DNA from 3 places in the Pannonibacter sp. CBAS1226 genome. Region 3 is predicted to be linked to each of the others. Evidence: predicted binding sites of a transcription regulator. Region 3 holds the regulator's gene; each other region holds the start of a gene.

Region 1 (5,949 bases), on a different contig from region 3:
CGCAGGCCCGCGCCGAAGCGGAGCGGCTCTCCGCGCTCCGGGATGTGGCGCCGGTCACGCGCGATGGCACACCGGTCATTGTCGCCGCCAACATCGGCTCGGTGAAGGACATTGAGCTGGCAAAGGAGCACGGCGCCATGGGCGTCGGCCTGATGCGCACCGAGTTCCTGTTCCTGGGGCGCACCGCCCTGCCGGATGAGGAAGAACAGTTCACCACCTACCGGACCGTGCTGGAGGCTTTTCCCGGCCATCCGGTGGTGATCCGCACCCTCGACATCGGCGGCGACAAGCCGGTGCGCGGTATTTCGGTGCCGCAGGAGGAAAATCCCTTCCTCGGCCTGCGCGGCATCCGGCTGTGTCTCGCCAATCCGGCCCTGTTCAAGGTGCAGCTGCGGGCGCTCTTGCGCGCGGCCCCTTACGGCGATCTCAAGGTGATGCTGCCCATGGTCAGCGATCCGGCGGAAATCGCCAGCACCCGCGGCCTCATCAACGCGTGCGAAGCCGAGCTGACGGCAGAGGGCAAGGCCTTTGGCCGCTTTGATCTCGGCACCATGGTGGAAACGCCCGCCGCCGCCCTCATTGCCCGTGATCTGGCGGCAGTCACGGCCTTCTTCTCTATCGGCACCAATGACCTCACCCAATATGTCATGGCCGCCGACCGGATGAACCCGTCCGTCGCAAGCCTCTGCCAGACGGACCATCCGGCTGTTCTGCGCGCCATCCGCATGGTGGCGCAAGCGGCGCAGGCCCATGGCATCTGGTGCGGCATCTGCGGCGAGGCTGCGTCCGATGCGGGCCTGCTTCAAACCTTCCTTGATGCGGGCGTGCGCGAGCTCAGCATGGCGCCAGCCTCCATCCCCCGCATCAAACAAGCCATCGGCGCTGCCACCCTCTCCTCCCCGCCTCAGATCCCCTGAGGTCAGACGCCACCTGCCCCGGAAGACCGCTTCCGGGGCATTTTTCTTGGTTAAGCCCGTGCGGCGCTTGAGCATCTTCAAGGCGTGATGCGTCAGCGTCGAAAGCCTTGGTATTACGGGGTTTCACTGGCAGGTGAAGCTCTCCGCCGAAGCCGGATCGCTGCCGGTGTAGCGGGCCACCTGCGGATGCGGGCAGAGCTTGCGCGTCACCTTGCCCAGCGCCCCGATGCCCTCCTTGTTGCCATCCGTCACGGAGGCAACCACCGCACCGGGAGCCTTGTCCTTTTCCACCCAGTCCGTCAGAGAGGCGAAAAAGTCGAAGCCGTCTGCCGTGGGGCCGCTGGCGCCATGAGGCATGCCGGCAATCCGGTAATAGCGGATGAAGCCATCAAGCTCTGCGCCTGTATTGGCCGAAAGCCGTTCGAACCAGGTGTCCGTGTCGCGGATCGAGAACACCGGATCACCCGCCCCATGGAACAGGACAATCTTGCCTCCGGCAGCCCGGAACGCAGTCAGATCCGGATTATCCGCGCCCGGCGGGGTCATGAACTCCATGGGGGATTCGGGAAACTCATCCGTCTTCGCAAAGATCTTCGGCGCGTCCGTGTCGAAGTTGAAGGCGGCAAGATAGGCCATCAAAGCTTCGGGCGATCCTTCGACGCGGGTGGGCGGAGTGGTGAAGATCTGCGCCAGCGAAGGAGCACCCAGCGCCACGATACGCGGCAGATTGGCAAAAGCTTCCGCTTCGCTGTTGACCCGCCACATGCGCCAGTTGGACGAGGCCATGCCGGCATCCCAGACCCAGGGGGCGTAAAGCTGCCCGCCCTTGCTGTTGTGCGGCCCCTTGAGGATCGTCTGCAGCGCATCAATCCTGGGCTGGCTCAGGCAGCCGGTTTCCTGCCCGGCCTTGCAGGCAAGCGCGGAGACATCAAAGGCCTTCTGGCAGCCATCGATATCCTGCGCCAGACCATCCTTCAGTCCGTCCAACCCGTCGCAGGCGTCCAGAATACCCCTGGCGAGAACATCCGTATCGTCCTTTGACAGGGACGTGCGGATATCACCGGAGATGGCGGCCAGTGCCTGCAGGTCGTGGGCGTGCTGCACGGCGGCCTTGGGCAGATTGAAACCGGGATAGGCAATCAGCAGCCCGTCGAAGGCATCGGGCATCCGTTCCGCAGCCACCATGGCATGGCGGCCGCCATTGGAGCTGCCAAGCCCGTAAGACCGCTGCACCGGCTGGCCGTAGAAGGCCTCGATCATCTGCAACGCCACCGGGTTGAGCCGGGCCACGGCACCATAGCCATAGTCCCTGCGTGCCTGAGGGTCGAAGCCGAAGCGCGCGCCGCCCGCAAGGCCTGCATCCTTCACCGCTGCGCCATCATGCCCTGCATCACTGGAGACGACCGCATAACCGCGTCCAAGCGCCGTCTGGCTCCTGTCGCCGCCCAGCACCTGACCAAGGGCGGGCACCACGCGGCCATCATTGCCGCCATTGAACTGATGCACGAAGCCGCCGTTCCAGTTTTCCGGCAGGCGCAGTTCAAAGGAGATGGCGTAGGTCTGGCCATCCACGCCCGTGCGCTGGTCCAGCTTGCCCTGAACCGCACAATGGGAAATGGGCGACATATCGGAGCGGCCAATCGCGGCATCCCTGGCAACCGCTTCGCTGCCGGTGACGTCCAGCCCCTCGATCTGGAACAGGCCCGCAGCGGCGGCGCAATCTGCCGCCGCCTGCACGTTTTCCGTGGCTGCCACAGGCAGCAGGGGCGCCGCCAGCAGGCTGGCAAGCAAGGCTTGTCTGAATTTCATTCCGTCCTCCCGAAACAAAATCCGGTCTGCGTCGTTTCCTGCCTGTGACTCAGCTCCTCCTGTGGTCACAGCCAGCAAGTGCAGTCCGGACGCAATCCGTATTGCAGGTCGTATGCTAACGGGCGTCCTTTTGGCTGGACAAGTCAAAACCGCACTACAGCCATACGCCCGCCACCTTGCCGGCCGTGCCGCGGCGTCCGGGTTTGCACGAACTGCCGCTGTCACACGTCCGTAGTGTCATCTGACTAAACAGGCGCCCAAGGGGCGATGATTCGAAGAGGCCTGGAATGACCCCGTCGACTGTGCTTTTCGTTTGTCCGGACAACGCCCTGCTGGGGCCGCTGGCCGAAGCTTATCTGAACAGCCTTGCGCCGCAGGGGATTCGTGCCTTTTCTGCGGGCCCCAATCCGCGCGGCACACTGCATCCGCTGGTGCGGCGCCTGCTGCAGGACCATGGCCTGGATGCGCAGGGCCTTGAGCCCAAGAGCTGGGACATCTTCATGCTGCCCCATGCGCCGCAGCCCGACCGCGTGGTGGCGCTGACGGACAGTGTGGCCGGCGGCCATCAGCCGGACTGGCCGGGCAACCCGCGCCGCACCCTGTGGCAGGTGGCGGCCTGCGAGGCTGACAGCCGTCCGGAAAGCCTTGCGGCCTGCAGCGAGTACTTCCGGCGCATTCGCAGGTGCATTGATCAGACGCTTGCGCAGCAGACACCGCCCGTGCACCGGCAGGCGCAGGAGCTGCTTCTTGCCTCTTGCTGAGACCGCGTGCACCTTGCCGAAACTTTCTGGTGCTAGATACCTGTTGAGCACATAGGCCGATACTTATATGCAGGCGGCCTTGGCCCGAGAACCCTGCAGCCATGCGTGTGAGGCCTAAAGTGTTGCGATCAGGTGGAAGCCGTTCTTGACCGAGTATCTCAATCAGATCGTCACGTTCCTCGGAGATAATCCGGAACTGGCCGGGCTCATCTGCTTCCTCATCGCCATGGGCGAGGCCCTTTTCATTGTCGGCCTCTTCGTGCCCAGCACCGTGGTTCTGGTTGGTGCGGGCGCGCTTGCCGGGCTCGGCAAGCTCGATCCGGTGTCGATCTTTCTATGGACGACCTGTGGTGCCATTGTCGGCGACGCGATTTCCTATTGGGTCGGCTATTTCTACAAGGACCGGCTGCGCAATGTCTGGCCCCTGTCCCGCTACACCAGCATCATGGAGCGGGGCGAAGCCTTCTTCCGCCTGCATGGCGGCAAGAGCGTCTTCATCGGACGCTTCGTGCCGGGGGTGAAATCCGTCGTGCCGGGCATCGCCGGCATGGTGGGCATGGATGCCTGGTACTTCACGTTCGTCAACGTCACCTCGGCCATTGCCTGGGCCGTCTCGCACCTCGGACCCGGCTTCATTGCCGGCACGGCGCTGAGTGCCATCGGCGAGGTCAGCGGCCGTCTGGCGGTGATGCTGGGCGTGCTCTGCGTCATCCTCTTTGTCGTGATCATGCTGGGCCGCTGGCTCATCCAGATCATCATTCCGCTGTTCGCAGGCACCCATGGCGCCATCATCGGCTGGTTTGCCCGCCGTCCCGGCCCGGTCTCGCAGTGGGTGGCCCGCTCTTTCGATCCGCAGCATCCCCGCTCCACCGGCATGCTGGCATCCGCGCTCCTGCTGATCATCACCATGCCCGCCTTCTTCTGGCTGGTGACGCAGCTGACGCCGGGCGACAGCCTGACCCAGGCGGATCTGGCGATCCGCAACCTGTTCGAGAGCCTGCGCTCGCCGCTGGGTGACCGCATCCTCGTGCCCATCACCATGCTGGGCGATGGTTTTCTGCTGACCATCTTTGCGCTGCTGGTCGCGGCCTATCTGTTTGGCCGCAAGGCCTGGCGCCGGGGCACCGGTTTCCTCATCGCCGTCAGCACGACGGCGCTGTTCGTGCCGCTGATGAAGGCTCTCGTCGTGCGTGACCGGCCCAATGTCTTTGGCGACGGTGTACATGGTTTCAGCTTTCCCTCCGGCCACACGACGGTCACCACCGTCATTTTCGGCATTATTGCCGTGCTGATCGCCCATGAGCGCTCGGCCTGGTCCAAGGCCGGCATCTTCACCATCACCGCCATCTATGTGCTGACCATGGCTTTCTCCCGGGTCTATCTCGGGGTGCACTGGACCAGCGATGTGCTGGCGGGCCTGCTGTTCGGCACCGCCATGGTCGCCGCCTTTGCCTTCGTCTTTGGCCATGTCCACAACGAAAAGGTGGGCCGGGGCGTGCTGGTGGCGATTGTCGCCAGTGCCTTCGTGGTGTTCGGCGGCTGGCACATCACACGCAACCTGCCTGCAGCGCTTGCCACCTACAGCCCCGTGCCGAACGAGCAGGTGCTTGACGAGGCGGATTGGCTGGACAGCGGTTGGACCCGCGTTGCCCCGCGCCGCGTCGGCCTCAGCGGCGATGATGAAGAGCCGTTGATCGTGCAATATGCCGGAGATCTCGGCACCCTTGCCCGCCGGCTGGAACAGGAGGGCTGGCAAAAGGCTCCGGCCTGGACCGTAAGATCTGCGGCCGGGTTCATTGAAGGCCAGACCAGCGCGGAGGTTCTGCCCGCCCTGCCGCGGACCCATTATGGACGCTATGCCGCCCTGGTGATGATCCGCAACAGCCATGCGCCGGACAAGAAGGACGATATCCGTCAGGTGCTGCGCCTGTGGCCCACAAGCTTCGTCATCGGGAGCGGAGAGGACGTCAGCCCCCTCTATGCGGGCGGTATCATTTCGGAAGAGATCCTGCATCCTCTGGGAGAATTCTCCGCCCCCAAGACGGAACAGGCCGCCCCGCCGGCGGACCGCAATCCCTTCCTGCAGCTGCCGGGTGCGACGGAGCGCCAGCGCCCGGATGGATCGGCGGTGACCCTCGTCCCTGCCCCGCCACCGGCGGCTCAATAGTTTCACTTAATTGAAAATACGTCTTGGCATGGCCCGCTTAGTTTCTTATGTATGAAACAAGTGGCCGTTTTCGGCCGCCTTCAGGCATATGAAGAGAGGGTCAGAATGCCAACCGAATTCACGCCGCTCCTGTCGCTGGCAGGGGGCGCACTCATCGGCCTTGCCGCCGTTGCCCTGATGGCCGTTCATGGCCGCATTGCCGGGATCACCGGCATTCTGGGCGGGTTTCTGCCGGGTTCGGGCGAAAGTGACCGCGGCTGGCGCATGGCCTTCATCGCCGGCATGATCGCCGCTC
Region 2 (5,949 bases), on a different contig from region 3:
CGGCGGACCGCGGGCAGCTCGCCGCAGCCGTCCTCGGCCGGGCCAGCTGCCTGCTCACCAGCTTTGATGCAAGGCCGGGAGAGCATCTGGTGGCCGTTGTGGACCACCGGGGCCGCTACCGGGAACCGTTCAACAATTGGGAGGCGGCAACCGGTGCCCCGGCACAGCGGCTGCGGGCCGATCTCGACCTGCTGCCGCAGATCGCGGAGGCGGGCTGGTCGCGGGCGGCCAAGGATATCAGTCAGGGCGGCATTGCCGGCACGGCGATCATGCTGGCGGAATGTTCCGGCGTTGGCATCAGCCTTGATCTTGAGGCCATTCCGGTTCCGCCGGGCGTTGCCCTGGAGCGCTGGCTCGCCACCTTCCCGAGTTTCGGTTTTCTGCTGTCGGTTCCCGGCCAGCATGTGACGGACGTTCTGGGCCTCTTCGCAAGCCGTGATCTCACTGCTGCGGTGATCGGCGAGGTCAGGCACGGAACAGACGTGAGCGTTCATTCGTCTGCGGGCTCGGCCATCATCCGCGACTATGCCGCAGAGCCGTTGATGCAGTTCAGGCAAGCGGAGGCCGCCGTATGAGCCGCAGCCTGCGCATTGCCATGCTGACCCATTCGACCAATCCGCGCGGCGGTGTGGTTCATGCCATGCAGGTGTCCGAGGCTCTTGCCGCTCTGGGCCATCAGGTCACGCTGTTTGCTCCTGATGCTTCCGGAAAAGGCTTCTTCCGCCAGCCGAAGGTCCGCGCGGAGGCCTTTGCGGTGCCGCAGGCGCCTGCGGGCATGACGGATATGGTGGAACAGCGCATCCGCGACTACACCGCCTTCTTCCGGCAGCGCGGCACGGATGGTTTTGACCTGTTTCATGCCCATGACGGCATTTCCGGCAATGCTCTGGCGGATCTGGCTGCCTGCGGCCAGATTGCCGGGTTCCTGCGCACGGTGCATCATCTTGATGAATTTGCCGATCCGAGGCTGATGGCGCTGCAGGCCCGCTCCATTGCGGCGGCCGATGCGCTTTTCACCGTCAGCCGGCACTGGACGGATGATCTGGCCCGCCGGGGGCTCAGCGCCACCTGCACCGGCAATGGCGTCGATTGCCAGCGCTTCAGGCCGGGCAGGGCGGCTGATGATGGCGCCGGACTTGCTGCAAGGCTCGGGGTATCCGGCGGCGGCCCGGTCTTTCTTGCCATCGGCGGAGTGGAAGCGCGCAAGAACACGCTCAACATCCTGCTGGCCTTTGCCGAAGCGCGCGCGGTTCTGCCAGCGGCCCGGCTGGTGATCGCCGGAGGCGTTTCCCTGCTCGACCACCATGATTACCAGGCCGCCTTCAAGGCTGCGCTGGCGGCCCGGCCTGAGCTTTCGGGCGCGGTCCACATGATTGGCGCCGTTGCGGACGAGGATATGCCGCAGCTTTACCGGATGGCCGATGCCCTGGTTTTTGCCTCGGTCAAGGAGGGCTTCGGCCTTGCGGTACTGGAAGCGATGGCCAGCGGACTGCCGGTGGTTCTGTCTGCCATTTCCCCTTTCACCGAATACGTGCCGGAGGCCGCCGCACTCTGGTGCGACCCGCACAGCCCGTCCTCCATTGCCGGGGCCATGCTCACGGCCCTGCGCCCGGAAGTGGCGGCGCATTGCACCGCTGCAGGCTTCACCGTTGCCGCTGCGCATGACTGGCACAGGGCCGCTGTTGCCCATCTGCCGGTCTATCTGGCCTCACTTGCAGAGAGGGAGCCCGCAAATGCCTGAAATGCGCTTCGTCGTCGTCTGGCCGGATGGCTCGCAGGAGGAGTGCTATTCGCCTTCCCTTGTCATCCGCGATTTTTTCGAGGAGGGGCAGACCTATCCGCTCGATGAGTTTCTGTCCCGCAGCCGCGAGGCGCTGACCCTTGCCAGCGACAGGGTCAAGCTTCGCTACGGCTTTGCCTGTTCGCTGGCGCTGGGGCAGCTCGCCCGCATCGAACAGCGCGCCGCTCTCTTCAACACCCCGGCCGCCTGTGTCGCGGTCAGGCAATTCATCCTTTGAGAGGTCCAGTCATGAGCACCCCATCCCTGCAAAGCCACTACAGCGCCGTGATCGTCGGAGGGGGGCAGGCGGGCCTGTCCGCCAGCTACTACCTGTCCCGCGCCGGCGTCGATCACGCCGTCTTTGAGCGGAAAACGGCCGCCCACAAGTGGCAGGACGAGCGCTGGGATGCCTTCTGTCTGGTGACCCCCAACTATCAGTGCCAGTTGCCGGACCACCCTTACGACGGGCCAAATCCGGGCGGCTTCATGGTCAAGGACGAGATCCTCGACTATCTGGAACGCTTCAAGGCCAAGGTGAATGCCCCTGTCTTCGAGCATACCGGGGTGTCTCTGGTCGAGCAGACGCCTTCCGGCTTCCGCGTTGAGACGAGCAAGGGGGTGGTCACTGCCGATGCCGTGATCCTTGCGACCAGTCTTTATGCGAACCGTTTCATCCCGCGCGCGGCGGAACGCCTGCCGGATCACATCCTGCAGATACATACCGCTGATTACCGTAGCCCGGAGAGCCTGCCGGATGGCGGCGTCATGGTGGTTGGCTCGGGCCAGTCGGGCTGCCAGATTGCGGAGGATCTGCATCTGGCCGGCCGCCAGGTGCATCTGGTGACAGGCAATGCGCCGCGCTGTGCCCGGTTCTACCGGGGGCGCGATGTGGTCGACTGGCTGACAGACATCGGACAATACGGCATTACCGTCGAACATGACGGAATGACGAAGAAGAAGCATGACACCAACCACTATCTGACCGGCCGCGATGGCGGGCGCGATATCGACCTGCGGAAATTTGCCCTGGAAGGCATGAAGCTCTATGGCCGCTTCGAAACGGCGAAGGGGGCGACGATGCAGTTCCGGCAGAACCTGCGCCGGAACCTCGATGAGGCAGACCGGGTCTATAACGGCATCAATGCCCTGATCGATCAGCACATTGCCCGCAACAACATCACCGCCCCGCCGGCCAGTGTCTATGTGCCGCTGTGGGAGCCGGCGCAGGAGGTGACGGAGCTTGATCTGGATGGCGCAGGCATCACCAGCATCATCTGGGCCACGGGCTTCACACCGGACTGGTCCTATGCCGCGGTTCCCATCTTCGACGGCACCGGCTATCCGGTCCAGCGGCGCGGCGTCACCGGGGTGCCGGGCGTTTATGTGCTGGGACTGCCCTGGCTGTGGACCTGGGGATCAGGCCGGTTCCTCAGCATCGCGCAGGATGCCGATTATGTCGCCGGGCAGCTCACGGGCTTCCTGAGGAACAGGGGGCTGCATGAAGCTGCACCGCGTGCCGCACAGGCTGGAGGCCGGGGCCTTTGACAGTCTTTTCCTTGCAGACGGTGCGGGCTGCATTGCCCGGTATGAGTGATGGCAGTGCTGCTTCCAGCCTGCCTTTGCCCTCCCTGCTGGACAGGGGGCTGTGCCCGGAGATCCTTCTGGGCATGCCGCATCTCACGCCCTTCGGTCTTTCGCGCACCTGGCTTTTGAAGGAGCTGGCGCACCGCCACTGGCTGATGCTTGGGCGCGATCTCGGTATGGACAATGCCGATTTCCGCACACCGGACGGGCAGGAGGCCTATGCGGCCATTTCGGCCCTGAGCTGCAATGTCCGGTTTTCGCAGGCAAGGGCCAACGCGGTCCTGTCGATCGCGGCAAACCTCTACCCGGTCTCGCATGCCAGATGCGAAAGCCTCTTCACCTTGTGTGTGGACGGGGTGCCTGCAGGAGCCGTGGTTCTGCAGTCGGCATTCGTTGCGCGCACTTCCGGGACAAACCGCTCGGTCCGCCGCTCCATGCTCCGCAACGCCAATGTCAGCGGGTCTGTCAGGCCGAGCCGCCTTGCCGGGGCCGCCGGTCTGTTGCGGACACTCGATACCGCCGCGCTGCCTTGCTGGAATGAAACCCTGTTTCAGCCATGCCCCCTGGAGGAATTCAACGGCGCGGGGCTGTTCTATTTTGCCGAGTTTCTGGCAGCGGCAGCGCGGGCCTTCTGGCAGTGGGAAGGGGCAGAGGCCGCAGCGTTGCGCTTCGAGAAGCCGCATGTGGTGCTGTTCACGGGCAATATCGACCAGGGCGAAACCCTGCGTATCCGTCTGTGTTCGCGGCAAGACACTGAGCCGGTGGGCCTTTGCACGGTCGGACGCATGGATGGCTCCGTGATCGCATCCGTCCTGTTCGGTCATGGCGAGGCTGAGGCGGATAAAGCCGCAACACCCAATCCCTGATGAGCCTGCCTCATCGGGATTTCGTCAAGCCTGTGCGATGTTTGAGCATTTCGAGGCGTGATGCGCCAGCATCTCAGAGCCTTGGTATAAGCCGGTAAGTGTATCCCGAAAGTCCATCCTGAATTCGGCCAGTTTTGGCTCCGGATAAGCCGGTGCCGGAGCAATGTCATCTGCCTGAAATGTACGTGTCACAAACTTGCAATACCCCGAACGTACAGGTGACCAAACGTCAGGAAAGGATGATCCATGAAACATCTTCTGCTCTCCGCCGCAATGATCCTTGCTGCCACGGCTGCTCAGGCCGAGTTCAAGCTGGACGCTCGCTACACCGACGCTGATGGTGACATGGTTGCAGATGTTCCGTCTGACCCTGCTCAGCTTGTCGATCCGGCGCAGCTGATCTTCGCCTATACCCCTGTGGAGGATCCGGCTGTCTACGCCGAAGCCTGGTCGGATTTCCTGGCGCACATGGAAGCGGTCACCGGCAAGCCGGTGCAGTTCTTCCCGGTTCAGTCCAATGCAGCCCAGATCGAGGCAATGCGCGCCGGCCGCCTGCATGTCGCAGGCTTCAACACCGGCTCCAACCCGCTGGCGATTGCCTGCGCAGGCTTCCGTCCCTTTGCCATGATGGCCAAGGCCGATGGCTCCTTCGGCTACGAGATGGAATTCATCACCTATCCGGGTGCGGGTATCGAGAAGGTGGAAGACATCAAGGGCCGCACGATGGCTTTCACGTCTGAAACCTCGAACTCCGGCTTCAAGGCGCCTTCCGCCCTGATGAAGGCGCAATATGGCATGGAAGCTGGCCGTGACTTCACGCCGGCCTTCTCCGGCGCCCATGACAACTCGATCCTCGGTGTGGCGAACAAGGACTACGACGCTGCTGCGATCGCAAACTCGGTCATGTCCCGCATGATCCAGCGCGAAGTGATCAAGCCCGAGCAGATCGTCACGATCTACAAGTCCGACACGTTCCCGACCACCGGTTACGGCACAGCGCATAACCTGACGCCGGAACTGCAGGAGAAGATCCGCGAAGCCTTCTTCAGCTTCAACTGGGCCGGCTCCTCGCTGGAAAAGGAATTCTCCAAGTCTGGTGAAGCACAGTTCATCCCCATCACCTTCAAGGAATACTGGTCGGTGGTGCGTGAAATCGATGCGGCCATGGGCGTTCAGTACACCTGCAACTGATCTTTCCTGAAATGCACAAGACAGGCGGGGATGACCCCGCCTGTCCGTTTTGAGAAGGCCACCCATGCTGCACATCCAGTCGCTGACCAAAACCTACAAGACCGGCGACAAGGCCCTGACGGATGTCTCCTTCGATTTGCCAAAGGGACAGGTTGCCGGGTTGATCGGACCGTCAGGGGCTGGAAAGTCCACCTTGATCCGCTGCATCAACCGGCTGGTCCAGCCGACTTCGGGCAAGGTGCTGCTGAACGGGCTCGATATTACGGCCCTTGGGGCGGGTGATTTGCGCCGGGCGCGGCGGCGGATCGGCATGATCTTTCAGGAATACGCGCTGGTGGAGCGCCTGACGGTGATGGAGAACGTGCTGTCGGGACGGCTGGGCTATGTGCCCTTCTGGCGCTCCTTCACGCGCCGCTTTCCGCCCGAGGACATCCAGCGCGCCTTCCGGCTGCTGGACCGGGTCGGCCTTTCCGCCCATGTGAACAAGCGTGCCGATGCCCTGTCGGGCGGCCAGCGCCAGCGCGTCGG
Region 3 (5,949 bases):
ATTGCCGGGCCGGAGGCAGCCTAAAAAAGCGCCCGCCCTCAACGGGGCGGGCAGCCTTCATCTCTTTCAGACGGCTTCGGCCTTGAACTCGTAGACGGCGCTGCAGAATTCGCAGGTCACCACCACCTTGCCGTCCACAACCATCTCCGCCTTCTCCTCTTCGGAGAAGCTCTGGAAGATGCCTTCGATCTTCTCGCGCGAGCAGCGGCAGCGGTCGGCGATGGGCTGGGCGTCATAGAGGCGCACGCCGCGCTCATGGAACAGGCGGAACAGCAGTTCCTCCACCGGGATGTCCGGATCGGTCAGCTCGTCATCGCGCACGGTGCCGGTGAGGCTGCGGGCCTCGGTCCAGGCATCGTCCTCATCAATGCTGTGCTCTTCCACGCCTTCCGGCATGTCTCCGGGGTGGAGATCAGCCTGACGCATGCGCTCCGGCGCTTCGGGCAGGAACTGCACGAGAATGCCGCCGGCAGTCCACTGCTGGCTCGGGGCTTCGCCCTCGCGGCGGGTGAAGAGACGGCCAACGGCAAGGCGCACTTCGGTCGGGATCTGTTCGGAGCGGGCGAAGTAGCGGCGGGCCACCTCTTCCAGCGAAATGCCGTCCAGCTCCACCAGCCCCTGATAGCGCTGCATGTGCTTGCCCTGGTCGATGGTCATCGCCAGATGGCCACGGCCCAGAAGCGCGGCCGCATCGCCATGTTCCCCTGCCCCGCCCGGCGCAAAGGCTTCCGGCTCGAAACGGGCATAGGCGCGGATGGCATCAGGTGAGGAAAAATCCACCACCAGCATGTTCACCGGGCCGTCGGTCTGGGTCTGCAGCGTGAAACGTCCCTCGAACTTCAGCGAGGTGCCGAGCAGCGCCGTCAGCGCAATGGCTTCGCCCAGCAGGCGGGCCACGGGGGCCGGATAGTCATGCCGGTCAAGGATCTGGTTCAGGATGGGGCCAAGCGCCACGGCGCGGCCGCGCACATCCAGCCCTTCCACGGAGAAGGGCCGGACGGCATCGGTGCCCGCAGGCGTCACGCCATAGGATGCAAGATCAAGTGCCACGTTTTACGTCCTCAAAGGCCGTTGAAACACCAGGCCAGAATACCCTTCTGGGCATGCAGCCGGTTTTCGGCCTCGTCAAAGACCACAGAATTGGGTCCGTCCATCACGTCCGATGTCACTTCCTCGCCGCGATGGGCCGGCAGGCAGTGCATGAACAGGGCATCCGCATGGGCTTCCGCCATCAGCCGCTTGTTCACCTGATAGGGGCTCAGCAGGTTGTGACGGGTTGCCTCGTCGTCGTCGCCCATGGACACCCAGCAGTCGGTGATGACGCAATCGGTGCCCTTCACGGCGGCGAAGGGATCATCGGTGACGATGATCGAGGCGCCTTCCGCACGCGCGGCTTCAATGAGCGCAGGCGGCGGTGCCAGTTCCGGCGGCGTGGCGATGCGCAGCTCGAAATCCATACGCGGCGCGGCATGCACCCAGGAGGCCAGCACGTTGTTGCTGTCGCCGGTCCAGGCCACGGACTTGCCCTTGATGGAGCCGCGATGCTCCTCAAAGGTCATCAGATCGGCCATGATCTGGCACGGATGCGAGCGCTTGGTCAGGCCATTGATGACCGGAACGGTGGCGTTTGCCGCCAGCTCGTTGAGGTCATCATGGTCGAGAATGCGGATCATGATGGCATCAACGAAACGGGACAGCACCCGGGCCGTATCGGCGATGGTCTCGCCCCGGCCCAGCTGCATTTCCGCGCCGGTCAGCATCAGCGTTTCACCGCCAAGTTCGCGCATGCCCACGTCGAAGGAAATGCGGGTGCGGGTGGAGGGCTGCTCGAAGATCATCGCCAGCACCTTGCCGGCCAGCGGGCCTTCACCGCGGCGGACACCGTTGCGCTCAGTCTTCAGCTTGCGCCCGAGGGCCAGAATTCCGCGCAGTTCCTCACCGTCAAACTGCGTCAGATCGAGGAAATGACGCCCATTCGCAGACATGTTCACACCCCATCCCCTTCCTTGGCCAGATCGGCCTCCACGGCCGCTGCGGCCGCCTCGATGCGGGCCACAGCCTCGCCGATTTCCTCATCCGTGATCGTCAGCGGCGGCAGGATCCGCAGCACATTGTCGCCGGCGGGAACCACCAGCAGGCCATTGGCACGCACCTTGGCCAGAACTTCCGCATTCGGGCGGACACATTTGATGCCGAGCATCAGCCCGCGCCCGCGCACATCCTCGAATACCTTGGGATGGGCGTCGATCACCGCAGCCAGCCGCTGCTTCAGCAACAGGCCCTTGCGCTGCACTTCTTCCAGGAAGCCCGGAGCCAGAATGACATCCAGCACCGCATTGCCCACGGCCATGGCCAGCGGGTTGCCGCCGAAGGTGGTGCCATGCGTGCCGGGAACCATGCCGACAGCAGCCGCTTCCGTCGCAAGGCAGGCGCCCATGGGGAAGCCACCGCCGATGCCCTTGGCAACGGCCATCAGGTCCGGCGTCACACCCGCCCATTCATGGGCAAAGAGCTTGCCCGTGCGGCCAACGCCGGTCTGGATCTCGTCGAAGATCAGCAGGAGGCCTTCGGCATCGCAGATCTCGCGCAGCTTGCGCAGGAATTCCGCATCCACCTCGCGCACGCCGCCCTCGCCCTGAATGGGCTCGATGCAGAGTGCTGCGGTGGTGGGGCCGATGGCCGCCTTCAGCGCATCCAGGTCACCGGTCTTCACCTGATCAAAGCCCGGCGCCTTGGGGCCGAAGCCTTCCATATATTTGGCCTGACCGCCCGCCGCGATGGTGGCAATGGTCCGGCCATGGAAGGCGCCTTCAAAGGTGATGATGCCGATCCGTTCCGGGCGGCCATTGACATAATGATAGCGCCGCGCCGTCTTGATGCAGGCTTCCATCGCCTCGGCGCCGGAGTTGGAAAAGAACACCCGGTCCGCAAAGGTGGCATCCGCCAGCCGCTGGCCGAGCTCTTCCTGCCCCGCAACCTTGTAGAGATTGGAGATGTGCCACAGCTTCTCGGCCTGCGCCTTCAGCGCATTGACGAGATGGGGGTGGGAATGACCCAGCGCATTCACCGCGATTCCCGACCCGCAGTCGAGAAAGCGTCGCCCGTCAGCGGTCTCCAGCCAGACGCCTTCTCCGCGGACGAAATCCAGGTCCGCCCGTGCGTATGTGCCGAAAAGTGCCGACGCAGTCATTTCCCTTGCTCCTTCAGGTAGTTAAGCGCGCCTTCCGCATGGGGTTCATGCCAGGGCGTCTACCATCAACGGGTTCTCAAAACGAACTGTGCCGCCCTCGCAGGCGGCACACCGAACAAGGACCGTTTATACAACGGTCCTACCTATGGGTGTCAATGCAAATGGCGCATTTCCGCCATTGCCGCAGAAGGTAAAAGTCAACCCCGGTTATCTGGGGAAAAGTCGTTTCGTCCCCGGTTCATGTTTGCCCCCAACTTGCCTCGCCTTCACCGCCCATTGTAGTGTCCAACCAGTCGGATACGACATGTCGTGCTGTAGTTCACCAAATCATACTGGATATGGCCACTAAGGCGCGGACCACGCGTGCCTTAATTCATGGTTAATGCGTAAAATTCTACAGCCGCAAACGACGGGGTGCGACAGATGAGCTGGACTGACGAACGCGTAGATCTCTTGAAGAAGCTTTGGACGGACGGTCTGAGCGCGAGCCAGATTGCTGCCGAGCTTGGCGGCATCACGCGCAACGCTGTCATCGGCAAGGTTCACCGCCTTGGCCTGTCGGGCCGCGCCAAGACGGCGGCCCCTGTCACCAAGCAGCGCCGCCCGCGCAGCGCAACGGCGCCGGTGACGGCAGCCGCCGCGCCGCAGCAGACCACGGTGCAGGCCACCTCCACCATCCGCACGCCTTCGGCAGGAACGCCGCAGCTGCGCGGCGCCACGGCGCTGAAGATGGCACCGCAGGAAGATGTGGCCATCGACGTGGAAGCAGCACCGCTCGCCGAACTGGTGCCCTTCACCGAGCGCGCCACGATCCTCACCCTCACCGAGCGCACCTGCAAGTGGCCGATCGGTGACCCGTCCTCTTCGGATTTCTATTTCTGCGGCCGCCATTCGGAGCCCGGCGTTCCCTATTGCCCGCAGCACTGCCGGATCGCCTACCAGCCGGTCAACGACCGCCGCCGCGCCGCTCCGGACAAGAAAGCCCTTCGCGGCTGATGCTTCAGAGGGGGCCAACCAGCACCCCAAGCGGCTCCCTCACCCAATCAAGCCTGCCCGTTGCGGCAGGCTTTTTTGTTGGCTGGAGGTGGGGGACGGCATTGAATACCGGCGCAAAAGGCTCCGTCAGAAGGGACGAGAGCCACCGCCCAAACCTCTCCGTTGTCATCCCCGCGCATGCGGGGAACCAGTACCCCCAGTCTTCAAATTTCAAACTCAGACCAACTCGCGACGAGCCTGGCTCACCGTGAGCTGCTCAAGCCCTTGTGGCGATTGAGCATGATGGTCAGCATCTCAGGGCCTTGGTTTCAGAGCGCACTGGATCCCCACCTTCGTGGGGATGACAACGGAGAGTTGGTCAAGCCGTGCGGCGCCTGAGCAAATTCAAGGCGTGATGCGTCAGCATCGAAAGCCTTGGTGTAGGGGCAGCGCAGAGAGCCTCCAAAAGCCAAAAGGCCCGCACGGATGGCGGGCCTTTCCAGAAGAATTGCAGCAGAGCGGATCAACTGGCGACGGCGAACTGATCGTTGAAGGCATAACCCGCGCCGCGGACCGTGCGGATCGGATCCTTCACCTTGCCCTTGTTGATGGCCTTGCGCAGGCGGCCGACGTGAACATCGACGGTGCGCTCATCCACATAGACATCATGACCCCACACACCGTCGAGCAGCTGCTCGCGGGAGAATACGCGACCGGGCGAGGTCATCAGGAATTCCAGCAGGCGGAACTCGGTCGGCCCCAGGTGAATTTCCTTGCCGTTGCGACGGACGCGGTGGGTTTCCTTGTCCAGCTCCAGATCGCCGGACTTCAGCATGGTGGACACCACTTCCGGGCGGGCCCGGCGCAGGATGGCGCGCACGCGGGCCATCAGCTCGGGGATCGAGAAGGGTTTCACCACATAGTCATCGGCGCCGGTGGCCAGGCCCCGGATGCGCTCGGCCTCCTCGCCGCGTGCCGTCAGCATGATGATCGGCAGGCGTTCGGTTTCGGACCGGGCCCGGACGCGGCGGCACAGCTCGATGCCGGAAAGGCCTGGCAGCATCCAGTCCAGCAGCAAGAGGTCCGGCTGCGTCTCCCGCAGCCGGATTTCGGCGTCATCTCCCCGGTCGCAGGAGTCCACGTCATAGCCTTCCGCTTCCAGATTGTAGCGCAGCAGAAGGCTCAGGGGCTCTTCGTCTTCAACGATAAGAACCTTGGGCATGGCAATATGCTCCGGACGTCACTTACAGGCAGGCAGATCAGGCGCCTTCGTTTTCGGCAATGCCCATCTCGTCGATCTTGCGGCGGGCTTCCAGCAGCTGGTCACCGGTCACCATGAAATAGACGTTTTCGGCGATGTTGGTGGCGTGGTCACCAATGCGCTCGATGTTCTTGGCACAGAACAGCAGGTGGGCACACTGGGTGATCTTGCGCGGATCTTCCATCATGTAGGTCAGCAGCTCGCGGAACAGCGAGGTGTAGATGGCATCCACCTCATCGTCGCGCTCGCGCACAGCCTTGGCGGCTTCGGCATCACGGCCCGTATAGGCGTCCAGCACCGACTTGAGCTGGTTCAGCGCCAGATCGGACATGTGCTCGACGCCGAAGGCGGCCTTCTTGGAATTGAAGACGCCGTCGATGGCAATCACGCGCTTGGCGATGTTCTTGGCAAGGTCACCGACGCGCTCCAGATCGTTGGCGATGCGGCCTGCGGCCATGATCTCGCGCAGATCCTGACCCATCGGCTGGCGCAGGGCGACGATGCGGATGAACTTCGCCTCGAT

The links. Region 3 encodes PhoB, which activates phosphate uptake and scavenging genes when phosphate is short. Its sites were predicted from a motif close to TGTCATNNANCTGTCAT; they were not measured.
Region 1: the regulator PhoB is predicted to act here: its motif matches at 2,946-2,962, upstream of AC0CMF_RS15730 (arsenate-mycothiol transferase ArsC).
Region 2: the regulator PhoB is predicted to act here: its motif matches at 4,395-4,411, upstream of phnD (phosphate/phosphite/phosphonate ABC transporter substrate-binding protein).

Annotation. Positions count from the first base shown of each region.
Region 1 is NZ_JBVOUO010000005.1:215,569-221,517, forward strand. Features, by position in the region: gene ptsP (phosphoenolpyruvate--protein phosphotransferase) at 1-917, shown strand, start outside; gene AC0CMF_RS15725 (tannase/feruloyl esterase family alpha/beta hydrolase) at 1,041-2,726, opposite strand; gene AC0CMF_RS15730 (arsenate-mycothiol transferase ArsC) at 3,014-3,487, shown strand; gene AC0CMF_RS15735 (bifunctional DedA family/phosphatase PAP2 family protein) at 3,633-5,654, shown strand; gene AC0CMF_RS15740 (YeeE/YedE family protein) at 5,760-5,949, shown strand, end outside.
Region 2 is NZ_JBVOUO010000001.1:113,653-119,601, forward strand. Features, by position in the region: gene AC0CMF_RS00535 (sll0787 family AIR synthase-like protein) at 1-575, shown strand, start outside; gene AC0CMF_RS00540 (MSMEG_0565 family glycosyltransferase) at 572-1,741, shown strand; gene AC0CMF_RS00545 (MSMEG_0570 family nitrogen starvation response protein) at 1,734-2,018, shown strand; gene AC0CMF_RS00550 (MSMEG_0569 family flavin-dependent oxidoreductase) at 2,030-3,325, shown strand; gene AC0CMF_RS00555 (Pnap_2097 family protein) at 3,322-4,230, shown strand; gene phnD (phosphate/phosphite/phosphonate ABC transporter substrate-binding protein) at 4,477-5,421, shown strand; gene phnC (phosphonate ABC transporter ATP-binding protein) at 5,486-5,949, shown strand, end outside.
Region 3 is NZ_JBVOUO010000002.1:210,399-216,347, reverse strand. Features, by position in the region: gene AC0CMF_RS08050 (transporter substrate-binding domain-containing protein) at 1-24, shown strand, start outside; gene AC0CMF_RS08045 (Hsp33 family molecular chaperone) at 67-1,050, opposite strand; gene argF (ornithine carbamoyltransferase) at 1,062-1,985, opposite strand; gene AC0CMF_RS08035 (aspartate aminotransferase family protein) at 1,988-3,190, opposite strand; gene AC0CMF_RS08030 (GcrA family cell cycle regulator) at 3,614-4,186, shown strand; gene phoB (phosphate regulon transcriptional regulator PhoB) at 4,689-5,387, opposite strand; gene phoU (phosphate signaling complex protein PhoU) at 5,425-5,949, opposite strand, start outside.